Regions from separate parts of the Brevibacillus humidisoli genome, predicted to be linked through region 2. Evidence: riboswitches for the same ligand, from Rfam matches in the RefSeq annotation. Region 2 holds a riboswitch; each other region holds the start of a gene.

Region 1 (4,211 bases), 840 kb from region 2:
TACCGTATATCATGTACAAGTAGAAGAGGATAACATCAGTTCTTTCATTGTAACGGAACCTCTGAATTGTATATCAATATGCTACTGGCAGGAAACGATCACGAAACAGGAGTTTATCGATGAAGTTTTAGACAAAACAGATGAGTTCATTCGTCACATCGAAAAGGTTAATCCTGCGTTGCTCAGGAGTAAAAGTATTCAAGGGCTTCTTGAAAGATGTGGAAAATCCAAGTTGTTAAGGTAGGCGCAGTAGATGATTTTTTTGAACAAACTCGTATGATTACCCGTTCCCCAGTACAGGCAGCTCGGCGGTGGCTGGTTTGACACCATGTGAAGAGGCAGACAGGCTCGTGATGTCGGCTCCCTGCAACACAGCCCGCTCATGGGCCAACAGCCACTCCTTCCGCCAGATCCCCCACGCATAACCAGTGAGACTGCCGTTGCTGCCAATCACCCGGTGGCAGGGAACGAGAATGCCCAGTTGGTTTCTTCCATTGGCATGACCTGCCGCCCGTACAGCTTGTGCACGGTCAAGCAAACGGGCAAGTTCCCGGTAACTCACCGTCTCTCCAAAGGGAATCGAGCAAAGCTGCTCCCAGACCTGTTGTTGAAACGCGGTTCCCTGTGCAGAGAGGGGAACGGTAAATGACAATCTGTTTCCGGAAAAATACTCATTAAGCTCAGAAATGCATTGTTCTATCACCGGAGGTAGGCAAGTCTTTTCTCTCTCCACAGGGACCTGCTCTACAAAACGAACAACCGTGATGGCCTCTGTGGTGCCGTTTATCTCGATCCACCCAATAGGCGATTGGTAAAATGCAGCAATCATTATGACCGAACCATCCTTTCCGTTTCTGGCTCGCGATAGCGGAGTCGGTATTCCGTCGGGGTGCAGCTGGTCTCCCGGTGAAATACCGAGGAGAAGTGGGCGCTGCTGTGGAAGCCAACTTGCTGGGCAATCTCCGTTATCGTTGTATCCGTTGTTGTCAACAGTTGCTTGGCAGCCTCGATCCTGGTCTTGCGCAGATATTGTCCCGGTGACATCTTCATTACGCGCGTAAAACAACGCTGCAGGTAAAACGGACTGACGAACAGCCGCTGTGACATATCTGCCAGCGTAAGCGTTTCGTGATAACAGTCTGTGATCAAACCGACCAGCTTTTTGGCCAACTCTTCTTCAGGAGAGCGCCAGTCCAACTCTTCCGGTCGGCAGCGTTTGCACGGACGGAGCCCCGATTGTCGCGCTTCGTCCGGGTGGTAAAAGATCCTGACGTGATCCCGCTTTGGGGTCCGCGATCGGCAAGATGGTCGGCAAAACACGCCGGTGGTAACCAAACCATAATAAAACTGCCCGTCGTAAGCAGGATCGCAGCTTGCAATCGCCCTCCACATCCAATCATTCATGCAGCATCTCCTCCTGCCTCCAGTATAGCCCCTGTGAAGCCAGGACGTAACCGGTAGAAAATATGAGAGCAACAATCGGAAAATGAAGCACAGACTGAGAAAGAGCTTGACGCAACACTATATATTGATCTAATCTGGTTATATTAAAACTACATATTGTGGGAATAGGTACCTTGAAGCGTGCTTCAGGGTTTAATAGGGAAGTTCGGTGTAACTCCGACGCGGTCCCGCCACTGTGACAGAGGAGTCATAACAAATACGCCACTGGAGACGTCCGGGAAGGCTGTTATGATGATGAGACTGGAGCCAGGAGACCTGCCTATTCTGACAACACTGTGATGTACCTACGGGAGATAGGGAGGTGTTACAAACGTCAGTTTCGCACGCTGGGGTATTTTTGCCTTTTCCTATTTGGTAAAAATACCCTTTTCATTTTGCGCCTACATTTTTGTGCCTACATGACAGGAGGTAGCTGCCTTGTACATTGTCTACGATTCCAAGACGGGAAATGTAAGACGCTTTGTCCAGAAACTTACGATGAAATCAGCGCAGATAGACGAGGCTCTCACACTGGAAAAACCATTTGTGCTGGTTACCTATACGACCGGATATGGCGAAGTGCCGATGAATGTTTTGCAGTTTTTGAGGCGCAACCACCGGCATCTCCAGGGTGTGGCCGCTTCTGGAAATAAAAACTGGGGACAGAACTACGCCAGGAGCGCCGATGTGATTTCACAGCTGTATCGCGTTCCTATCCTGTGCAAATTTGAATTGAGCGGCACCGCGCACGATGTGCGTACCTTTCAAGAGAGGGTGAACCAACTTGCGGCATATTGAGTTAAATCATGAGATCGTGTACCGCCGGGAAGATGGATTTTTTGATTTGGACAAAGACAGAGAGGCGGTTCGCGTATACGAAGCGGAAATCAGCTCATCACAGGTCAGCTTCGACAGCGTGGCAGAAAGAATCGCCTATATGGTGGACAACCATTACTACTATGACGTGTTGAGCCAGTATAGCGTAGATCAGATCGAAGAAATCTACCGCATGGTCAATGATTATGAGTTTACGTTTTCCTCTTACATGGCCATCTCCAAATTCTATCGCGACTATGCGGTCACGAGCAACGATAAGAAGCAGTATCTGGAGACGTATGTGGACCGGATCATCATCGTCGCGCTCTATCTGGCACAGGGAGAAGTCAAAAAAGCAGCCAACTATACCGCAGCGATGATCGAGCAGCGCTACCAGCCGGCGACACCGACGTTTTTAAACGCCGGCAAGGCGAGACGTGGCGAAATGGTGTCGTGCTATCTGCTGGAGCTGGACGATTCGCTCAACAGCATCACCTACAATCTGTCAACCGCCATGCAGTTGTCCAAGCTGGGCGGCGGGATTGCGTTGAACCTCAGCAAGTTAAGGGCGAGAGGAGAAGAGATCAAAGGGATCGCCAATGCATCAAGCGGCGTGATGCCGGTGGCCAAGATTCTGGAAGATTCGTTTTCCTATGTGAATCAACTGGGTCAGCGCAAAGGAGCAGGAGCGGTCTATATCAATATCTTTCACTGGGATGCCAATGAACTGTTGGACAGCAAGAAGATTAATGCGGACGAAAAGTCGCGCTTGCAGTCGCTCTCGATCGGCCTGATCTGTCCCGCCATCTTTTTTGAACTGGCTGAGAGAGATGAAGACCTGTATGTGTTTGCTCCCTATTCCGTCTATCAGGCATACGGACGGCACTTTGACGATATGGACCTGGATCAGATGTATCACGAATTGCTCCAGCATCCAGATGTAAAAAAGAAGCGGCTGATGAGCGCCCGCGAAATGCTGGTGAAGATCGCGATGATTCAATTGGAGAGCGGCTATCCCTACCTGATCTTTCTCTCCAATGCCAATCGACAGCACCCCTTAAAAGGGGTGGGCCGGATCAAAATGTCCAATCTGTGTACGGAGATTTTTCAATTACAGGAGACGTCCACGATCAACGACTACGGCGTAGAGGACATCATCCGCCGGGATATTAGCTGCAACCTGGGCTCGTTAAACATTGCCAATGTGATGGAAACGGGGCTGATCCGCGAATCGGTCCACACCGGCATGGAGATGCTCACGGCCGTATCGGACATGACCAGTGTTAGCAATGCGCCGGGGGTGCAGAAAGCCAACGCTGAGCTGCACTCGGTCGGACTTGGAGCGATGAATCTGCACGGCTATCTGGCCAAGAACGGCATCCCGTTTGAAAGTGAAGAGGCGAAAGATTTTGCCAACACCTTTTTTATGATGGTCAACTTCTACAGTCTGGAAAAGTCGATGCTGATCGCCAAAGAGCGGCAGACGATGTTTGCCGGTTTTGAACGATCCGATTATGCGACAGGAGTGTACTTTGCGAAATACCTTGCACAGGAGTATGCTCCGCGAACGAAGAAGGTGGGCGCTTTATTCGAGGGGATCTCGATTCCTGCACGAGCGGATTGGCAGCGGCTGAAAGAGGAGATTCAAACCTACGGCCTCTACCATGCCTATCGATTGGCGTGCGCGCCAACCGCTTCCATCTCCTATATCCAGAATGCCACTTCTTCGGTCATGCCGATCGTGGAGCAGATTGAAACCAGAACGTACGGAAATGCCACCACGTACTATCCGGCTCCATTCTTGGCGAAGGAGAATGTCCTGCTCTACAAATCAGCCTACAACATGGACATGTTCAAGCTGATTGATCTGATTGCGGTGATCCAGCAGCACATCGATCAAGGGATTTCCACCATCTTGTACGTCAACAGCGACATTTCTACGAGAGAGTTGG
Region 2 (4,211 bases):
GCCGATAACCTCAATAGACCCCAAAATAATGAACCCATCAATCAGAAAGATGAGCAAAGCAACTGGTATGTTCAGACGCGTTGCCAAGAACTGAGCCAACAGATCAGTACCCCCCGTATTCGTTTGAAACGCTAGCATAATGCCAATCCCCGCTCCAATAAAAACTCCGCCTGCCACCGCTGAAAACGGAATCGGAAACTCATGCATCCGACGGAGTGGACTTAGCCAGTCAATAAAAAAGGAGGAAAGCAACATTCCGTGAAAGCTATTGTAGAATAACCTTCTGTCATACACAAAGACGAGCATATAAATCGGTAAACTGACCAAAATCATCACCAATCCGGGAGGCCAGGAGAAGTAGTATTTCGCTAACAGACCGATTCCAATGATTCCGCCATCCATCAACTTGTGGGGCAAGATAAACAGATTGACTCCAGTCCCCACCAAAAGGCAGCCAATTACGATCGCGATACCTTTTCGCAGCATCTTTCCTCCAGGTATCCGTTTATTTGTACAATCTATACGCATAGGTTGAAATGATTATACTTACCAGGAGATTCGGAGAGCGAACAAGACTACGGCGCTGTTCTCTTGACCAATAAATACCACGAATTTGAAGCCGTACCCTATTTGAGTATGATGGAAGGAATTCACTTCTATTATGAACGGGGAAAATCCAGAATTATCGAAAATGAATCACACAACGCAATGGGTGCTCTTGAGTGCTGCTGTACTCCTTGTGGTCGGTTCTATCTTTAGTTGCGTAGGAATCATTCGAAATAAAATGATCTCTTATCAAATATGGCTGTCTGTTGGCGTCCTTTCTGCCATTCTGGGGATCGGATTAATCCCGTTGTTTGTCTATAGCAGCCAAATTCCCTGGAAGTCCGTCTCTCTCTTCACGCCTGACATTGCCTTTCTCATGCAAAGTCTAGTGGGGATTTTCACTGCTCACAGTCTGATTACCTTTATCTTGTTGGCAAGTAAACGGAGATTCCGACGTAACCGCCCGCCTATGTCAGTTTTTCCGCCCCCAGTGGAATGATGAGATTCGGTATTTGGACGTTAAGCTGCAGTGGTACGGGTGAGCGCAGGCTGTAATGGTCTTGGCAGACAGCTTTTTCCTTGCATCCTGTCCCGCTTTTGTTATTATTAAAGCAAGAACTTGTCACTGGATTGGAACAATTGCATAAAAAGCAAACAGGTCCTCATCTGTACCGAACGGACGGCAGCAGATGAGGTTAAAAGGGAAGTTTGGTGCAAATCCAACGCGGTCCCGCCACTGTAAAAGAGGAGTCTTCCTTTGCGCAATGATGCATCCACTGTCGCTGCCGGCGATGGGAAGGATAAGGTAGACGATGATCCTTGAGCCAGGAGACCTGCCTGTTTGTATGTGTCACTGGTTTCCTTCGGGTCAAAGGAAAGGTGAGGATTGTCACGCATGCTGTCCGCGCTTTGGTTCCCATAGGAGCCAAAGCGTTTTTTGTTTGTTTGCCAATGCATCTGTTGTTTGCATAACGAAACAAGTTGAGAGCATCAGCAAAGCGTCGGCTTTCGCTGTCAACACACAGCGATGGAGCCGGTTCTTTTTACTTACTGCAGGAGGAGGAGTCTGATGAGCAGGCCGGATAAGGAGCGGGGACTGGTGTTGGTCTACACCGGCGATGGCAAAGGAAAAACGACGGCTGCGCTGGGACTGGCGGTACGGGCCGCGGGACGCGGCAAGCGGGTACTGATGATCCAGTTTATTAAATCGCCGGAGCGAACCTACGGGGAGAAGCTCGTCTTTGATCGACTGGGGATTGAAATCTGCCAGACAGGAGTGGGATTTACCTGGACGAAGACACCTCAGGAGCACCGTGCAGCGTTGGAAAAAGGCTGGCAGTTGGCCAAGGAAAAGGTGATGGGGGGGCAGTACGACCTGGTCATCCTCGACGAGTTGAACAACGCGCTGGCGATTGAGCGCTTCCCGATCGATGATGTGCTGCCGCTGGCAGACGTATTGGATCTGATCCGAAATCGCCCAAATGGCATGCACCTAGTGATTACCGGTCGCCAAGCCAAACCGGAGATTGTCGACATCGCCGATCTCGTCACGGAAATGAACCCGGTTAAGCATTACTACGATGAAGGAGTGCCGGCGGTTAAGGGCATTGAGTTTTAGGGACGGCAACTAGGAGGAGGAGGAGAGATGGGAGCATTTTTTCAAGCAATCTCTTTTCTGACACGTCTGCCGGTACCTCGCTACCCGATGAAAGAAGCAGATTGGTCCAGGAGTGCGGTTTTTTACCCGCTGGTTGGAGCGATCATCGGTCTCCTGCTGTGGGGGGGCAACTGGTTTTCCGAGTTGCTTTTAAGCGATCATCTTGCAGCAGTACTAACCCTCATCTTTTGGATTTACATAACCGGGGGCTTGCACCTGGACGGATGGATGGATCTGGCGGATGGCCTAGGCAGCAGCAGACCACGGGAACAAGTGCTGACGATTATGAAGGATAGCCGGGTTGGGGCGATGGGTGTTCTGGCCGCTCTTTCCCTGCTGCTGGTAAAAGGCGCAGCCATATACGAGCTGCTGTCACTCAATCTGCAGACGTGCCTGGTAATCGTCCCTGCAATCGCTCGTACGCATCTGCTAATCGCGATTCGCCACTGGCCTTACTTGACCCAGGATGGGATCGGCAGCAGGCTGCGGGAGGGGATTGGTACAGGGCATCTGCTTGTCAGCAGTATAGCGGTGCTGTCGGTTGGCTGGTGGGCAGTGGGCTACCAGAACATGCTCGTCTTTTTATTGACGCTGCTCTATCTCTATTGGTTCTCCACCTATATCCACCGACGGTTGGGTGGATACACCGGCGACGCCTACGGAGCCTTGATCGAGTCGACAGAAGCGGTAGCCCTGCTGCTGCTGGTAGCCGCGGATAAATGGCTGCCCTGATTCCGGCCCAGGGAAAAACGGCATGGTGAAAAACCGCATGATCAAAGCCCGGGAATCATCCTATAGATACAAAGGACTGGCGGTGATGACCATAGATGGATTGGATCGTGATGCGGCACGGTGAGACCGATTGGAACCGGGAGCGGCGGTTACAAGGTGTGCAGGATGTCGGACTGAACGAGACGGGCCAAGAGCAGGTGAGAGAGGCATGTCGCAAGCTGCTTCGGCAGAGCCCTCCGTTTTCGCGGATCGTCTCCAGTCCGCTGAGGCGGGCCAGACAATCAGCCGGTATCGCACAGGAGATGATAGGGGTGCCGATCGTGATGCTGCCCCAGTTGCAGGAACGGTCATTTGGACCTCTGGAAGGGAAAACGGCAGATGAACTGCGTCGAGACGAGCAGATCCAAGATGTGGAGGAAATCATGGATGGTTCGTATGGCATCGAGGAGATGGCGCAAGTGAGAGAGCGGATTCGGCAGGGACTATTCCACCTGGCGGCCGCCTACCCTGCAGAACGGCTGCTGATCATTACCCACGGCAGTGTGATCAAATGCATCGGTCAGATGTGCGGACTATCGGTTGGCCTCCTGCCTAATGCCGGTTGGATCAGCATCCCGGCCAGTCGATGGGAGTCTCTGATAAAACGATAGCGAGCAACGTAAGGAACGGGAGCAGAGTCAGGCTAGATAAACAAAAACGGAGAGGAGTGTACAGATGAAAGGAAAACTGTTTGTCATCGGCTTTGGACCGGGGAGTTTCGAACATATCACGAAACGGGCTCGGGACGCGATACAGGAAAGCGAGATCGTGATCGGCTACACCACCTATGTGGAGCTGATCAGCGGGCTGTTGACGGATCAAAAAGTGGTCAGCACTGGCATGACGGAAGAAGTGAGTCGGGCGCGGGAAGCGGTGCGCCAGGCGGAGATGGGCAAAAAAGTAGCTGTCATCTCCAGTGGTGATGCAGGCGTTTATGGGATGGCCGGCTTGATCTACGAGGTATTGGTTGAACAGGGGTGGATCGAAGCCGAGGGAGTGGCCGTTGAAGTGATTCCCGGCATTTCTGCGATCAACTCCTGCGCTGCTCTGTTAGGCGCACCTGTGATGCACGATGCCTGCACGATCAGCTTGAGTGACCATCTGACACCGTGGGAATTGATTGCCAAGCGGATCGATGCGGCTGGGCAGGCTGATTTCGTGATTGCTCTCTACAATCCAAAGAGCGGCCGACGCACGCGGCAGATCGTGGAAGCACAGCAGATCCTGCTCAAGTACC
Region 3 (4,211 bases), 1.4 Mb from region 2:
CGCTGTTTGCGGGAGACAGCCTAACCGGAGGATACAACCGTCACTGTCTCGTCTACGATCGTGAAGGGGAGCCGTGTCTCCGCTGCGGCAGTCCGATTCGACGTGAGAAGCTTTCGGCGCGCAAGACTTTCTTTTGTCCTGTCTGCCAAGCCTGATTGCGTCTGATCCCACAGTCATCCGTACAATCACCCGCACGGCCAACCGTACAGCAACAGCAGACCGGTCAGCCTTAGCTGCCCACCTGTACCGTACACAAGCTCTTTGGCCTGATCTCAGAAGAAACTTGTCTTTTTGTTTTTGCGCAACAGGTAGAGAAAAAACGGAGCGCCGACAAAAGCGGTGACGATACCCACCTGCAGTTCTGCCGGGCGAATCGCCAACCGGGCAAAGGTATCCGCCGCAATCAAAAAAATCGCACCGCCAAAGGCGCTGACCGGCAGCAGCAGCCGATGGTCAGGACCGATCAGAATGCGGATGATATGCGGAATCACCAAGCCGACAAATGCAATCACACCGCTGACGGAGACAGCCGCCCCGGTGACGAGGGAGGTAACTGCCAGCAGCACCTTTCGCGTCTTCTGGGTCTTCACCCCCAAGGTATGAGCCGTCTCCTCTCCTAACAGCAGGATGTTCAAGTATCTCGCGTAGCAGAACAGGATCGCCATACCGAGCAGTACCGGCAACATAATCATCGTCACATGCGCCCAACCGCGCGACGAGAGACCGCCCATCATCCAGAACAAGATCTCCCGCATCACGTTTTCATTGGAAAACGAGAGGACCAGGGAGGTTGTCGCACCGAGAAACGAACTAACCGCAATCCCCGCCAACAGCAATGTGGCCATCGGAGTGCGCCCTCGGCTGGTTGCCAGCAGGTAGACGAGAAACGTCGTGCCGGCGGCGCCGCAGAAAGCGAATGCCGGAACCAGCAGATAATGAAGCTGAGCCAAGCCTAGGTAGATCGCGATGACCGCTCCCAGTGAACCGCCGCTGGAGACGCCAATGATCCCTGGGTCCGCCATCGAATTGCGAAACAACCCTTGCATCACGGCTCCAGAGACGCCGAGAGCAGCCCCCACCAGAGCCGCAACCAGGACGCGCGGCAGCCGAATCTGCATGATGATTGTCTCATGGGCCTGGTCCCAGCCGCTCAGGTTGATCCACGGAAGCTGCGACAAGATGATTTTGGCTGTCGACAGATACGGTATCGCTACGGCCCCTGCTGCCGTTGCGGCAATCATCACGGCTGCCAGCAGAAGGCTGCAAAACAGAAGCAGAGGGAACAGCGACAAGCGCACGGTGCGATCCTTCAACTCCCCGGTCGCTTTCTTCCGTACCTTACTGATAGAGGACGTTGTATACATCTTCTACACCATTGACGACATACTGGGTAACGGCAGTCAAGTGTTTGCCAGGCACGGTCACGACACGACTTTCCTCTACGGCGGCTACGTTTTTCAGGATCGGATCATTCCGCAGTGTTTCTGCGAAGTTGGGGTGCCCTGGATTCCAGTCGCTCAACAGGATCACGTCTGGATTTAGTTCAACCACCTTTTCCAGGGAGATTTGCTTCCAGCCCTCGATGCCCGCCTCGGCAGCCAGATTAATCCCGCCCGCCCTGGTGATGATATCGTCATTGGACGTACCTTTTCCGCCCGTGTAGCCATCGGGCGTGTAGTTGAGCACAGTGGGGCGATCATCGATCTTCTCCACCTTCTCGGCGACAGCGGCCAGCCGGGCATCCATGTCGGCGACGATTTGCTTCGCCTTCTCCTCTTCTCCTACCACTTTGCCAATCGTCAGGATATTTTCTTTCATCTGGTCAATGGAATCGACAAACGAAAACATAAACACGGTCAAACCGGCATCACGCAGTTGTTTGACGACATCCGGCGACGTATAGCTGGCGACTAAGACGAGATCGGGATTGAGCGCAATAATCTGTTCTGCATTGGAGCTCTCGATTTTAGCCGCAATGTCATCTGTCTGTCCAGCAACGTTGGAAATGCCCGGATCGGTCGAGTACTGGGTGACGGCGACCAGACGCTGTTTATCCACCAGCGAGAGCAAGATCTCATCGGTCCCCAGCGTGACGGAAGCAATCCGTTCCGGCCGCTTTTCGATTACAACCTCCGCCCCGCTGCCATCTGCCAGTGTGACTGGAAAGCCAGTTTGTTCTCCTTCCCCAGACGTCGCACTCGACGGACTTGGCTGCTGTGCCGATGGCTGACTTGCAGACCCTGCAGACTGACCCTGCGGAACAGATTGTGCCTCATCGCTCCCGCAGCCAGCCAAGGCGATCAACAGGAAGACTGCCATCAACAGACTGATCCATTTTTTGTACATGATTATGACCTCCATCCGATTGTCCGTACCAAACAAAAAAGCATTTCCAACCGGGCAGTGTGGTCAGAAATGCCAGTTCAGCCATGAGAATGAATCATCTCGAAACACCCTCACACTTCCCTATCACCCGTAGGTTGCACGTGAATCGCGAACAGGCAGGTCTCCTGACTCAGGTTCATCACTCCTCTGTGCCTTCCCGAACGTATTCAGTGGCTTCATCCAGGGGAACTCACCTTTACAGTGGCGGGGACCGTGTCGGGTTATGCACCGAATTCCCTATTAAGCATGGACATGCACCTGTTCGATGGTTATCCGTTTATCCGTCATAATCATAATACGGGAACGTCCGGTTTGTCTATCAGCTTTGCCGCGTCATGAACACCTGCTCCACAGTGGGTTGAAACCCTGCTGTTGTGAGAAGCTGAACCAACCGCTGACGGGAGGCCGGCAGGTTAAACGTACTGCGGCGGCAGGACAGATCGTAAGGAGCAAACAGTTCTGTGAGCGCTGTGCGGATAATCCCGTCAGCATCATCCACTTCCGGATGTGCATCGCACTGCAGCAGAAAGATCGCCTGCACCGCCCCCGCTTCGTCATAGACCCGTCTATATAAGGCGAATCCAACAACTGCCCCCTTCTGATCGATGACTAGCAGTCCCTCTCCCTCTTTGGCACTTTGCCATTGGGTCTGCCACGGTGCCAGTCTTGGGTAAAACGGGAGCAGCCCCACTTCACGGGGTGTCACTCTGCGAATGGTGTAGAGATCCTCACCGCTTTGTGCAAACGGTTCGGCTGTAAATGGACCGGTTCGTTCCAGAAATAAGAGTCGATCGACGACCTGGTAGCCCATTTTGCGATAGAGGGAGATCGCTGACTCGTTTTGAACAAAAGCCTCCAGGGTTGCCGTGTCCACTCCCTCCTGCTCATACCGTTCCAGGGCGGCTTTGATCATGATTTCTCCGACGCCCTTGCCGCGCCACTCAGGAGCCACACAGGTGCCCCCGTTCCACGCCACTTTCCGGCCATGGATCGTCCGCAGCCCGCTCAACGTCAGTCCGGCTGGCCTGCCTTCAATACATGCGACGACCGATAGCGAGGGGGATAAATCCTCCTGCCCCATCCGGCTGACGAACTTGTCTGCTGTCGTCGACGCATCTACGTAGTATCCAGTGAACCCTTTGTTCCAGGCTGTAACCGCTTCTTCCAACGTACACTCTGTCAAACGTTTGATCTGAACCAACCTTCCCACTCCTCTCCATCTTAGGCAAGCACATGCACCTATGTGTTCTCTCACCCACAACCAATATTTTACGTTAAAAATATTTTAATCCTATAAGGCTCTCCTTTCAATCCTTTTCCCGAACCTTCCCACTTCGTTGAACCTCCTTCATTGAGCGTTCTTTCGTCGATCCGTACTGTCGCCTGATGATTCAGTGAGGGGAGGGTGATCCTGACAATGCCGATTTTCGTCGCTATCCTTTGGTTCGGATGAAAGGCTTTTACGGCTTGTTCTTCAGTAAGGCACTGCTTTCTCTCATAGTCTCTGGCTCAACTTCCTGTCCATCTACGAAAAGGACAACATACGATATTTTGTTTGTTCAGCGTATATATAGAAAAAACAGACTATTTGGAAAGGATTTTTCTGCAAATAATCGAATAATTTTGAATGTAAGCGTTTGCCTGAACATTGACCTATGACGCTTGCCCTAAAAAATGCATAAAGGAGGCTTCGTACATGTCAATCGGTATTGCTGTCGTCGGACTGCTCTGCTTTTTCTTCGGTTATCAGTTTTACAGCAAGTTCATCGCCGAGAAAATCTACCGATTGGATCCAACCTTCGTCACCCCTGCCCACCGCTACAAGG

What was found. Region 2 has a riboswitch for cobalamin ahead of cobO (cob(I)yrinic acid a,c-diamide adenosyltransferase). Riboswitches for the same ligand answer to the same signal wherever they lie in the genome.
Region 1: another riboswitch for cobalamin. It lies ahead of nrdI (class Ib ribonucleoside-diphosphate reductase assembly flavoprotein NrdI); the one in region 2 lies ahead of cobO (cob(I)yrinic acid a,c-diamide adenosyltransferase).
Region 3: another riboswitch for cobalamin. It lies ahead of LOK74_RS19745 (helical backbone metal receptor); the one in region 2 lies ahead of cobO (cob(I)yrinic acid a,c-diamide adenosyltransferase).

Annotation. Positions count from the first base shown of each region.
Region 1 is NZ_CP087263.1:4,627,209-4,631,419, forward strand. Features, by position in the region: gene LOK74_RS22635 (hypothetical protein) at 1-244, shown strand, start outside; partial or broken gene LOK74_RS22640 (methylated-DNA--[protein]-cysteine S-methyltransferase) at 380-829, opposite strand; gene LOK74_RS22645 (bifunctional transcriptional activator/DNA repair enzyme AdaA) at 829-1,404, opposite strand; cobalamin riboswitch at 1,554-1,741, shown strand; gene nrdI (class Ib ribonucleoside-diphosphate reductase assembly flavoprotein NrdI) at 1,882-2,241, shown strand; gene nrdE (class 1b ribonucleoside-diphosphate reductase subunit alpha) at 2,228-4,211, shown strand, end outside.
Region 2 is NZ_CP087263.1:560,026-564,236, forward strand. Features, by position in the region: gene LOK74_RS02715 (YitT family protein) at 1-486, opposite strand, end outside; cobalamin riboswitch at 1,186-1,401, shown strand; gene cobO (cob(I)yrinic acid a,c-diamide adenosyltransferase) at 1,616-2,164, shown strand; gene cobS (adenosylcobinamide-GDP ribazoletransferase) at 2,192-2,935, shown strand; gene LOK74_RS02730 (histidine phosphatase family protein) at 3,031-3,585, shown strand; gene cobJ (precorrin-3B C(17)-methyltransferase) at 3,650-4,211, shown strand, end outside.
Region 3 is NZ_CP087263.1:4,048,862-4,053,072, forward strand. Features, by position in the region: gene LOK74_RS19735 (Fpg/Nei family DNA glycosylase) at 1-155, shown strand, start outside; gene LOK74_RS19740 (FecCD family ABC transporter permease) at 273-1,364, opposite strand; gene LOK74_RS19745 (helical backbone metal receptor) at 1,339-2,346, opposite strand; cobalamin riboswitch at 2,484-2,660, opposite strand; gene LOK74_RS19750 (GNAT family N-acetyltransferase) at 2,705-3,586, opposite strand; gene LOK74_RS19755 (carbon starvation CstA family protein) at 4,082-4,211, shown strand, end outside.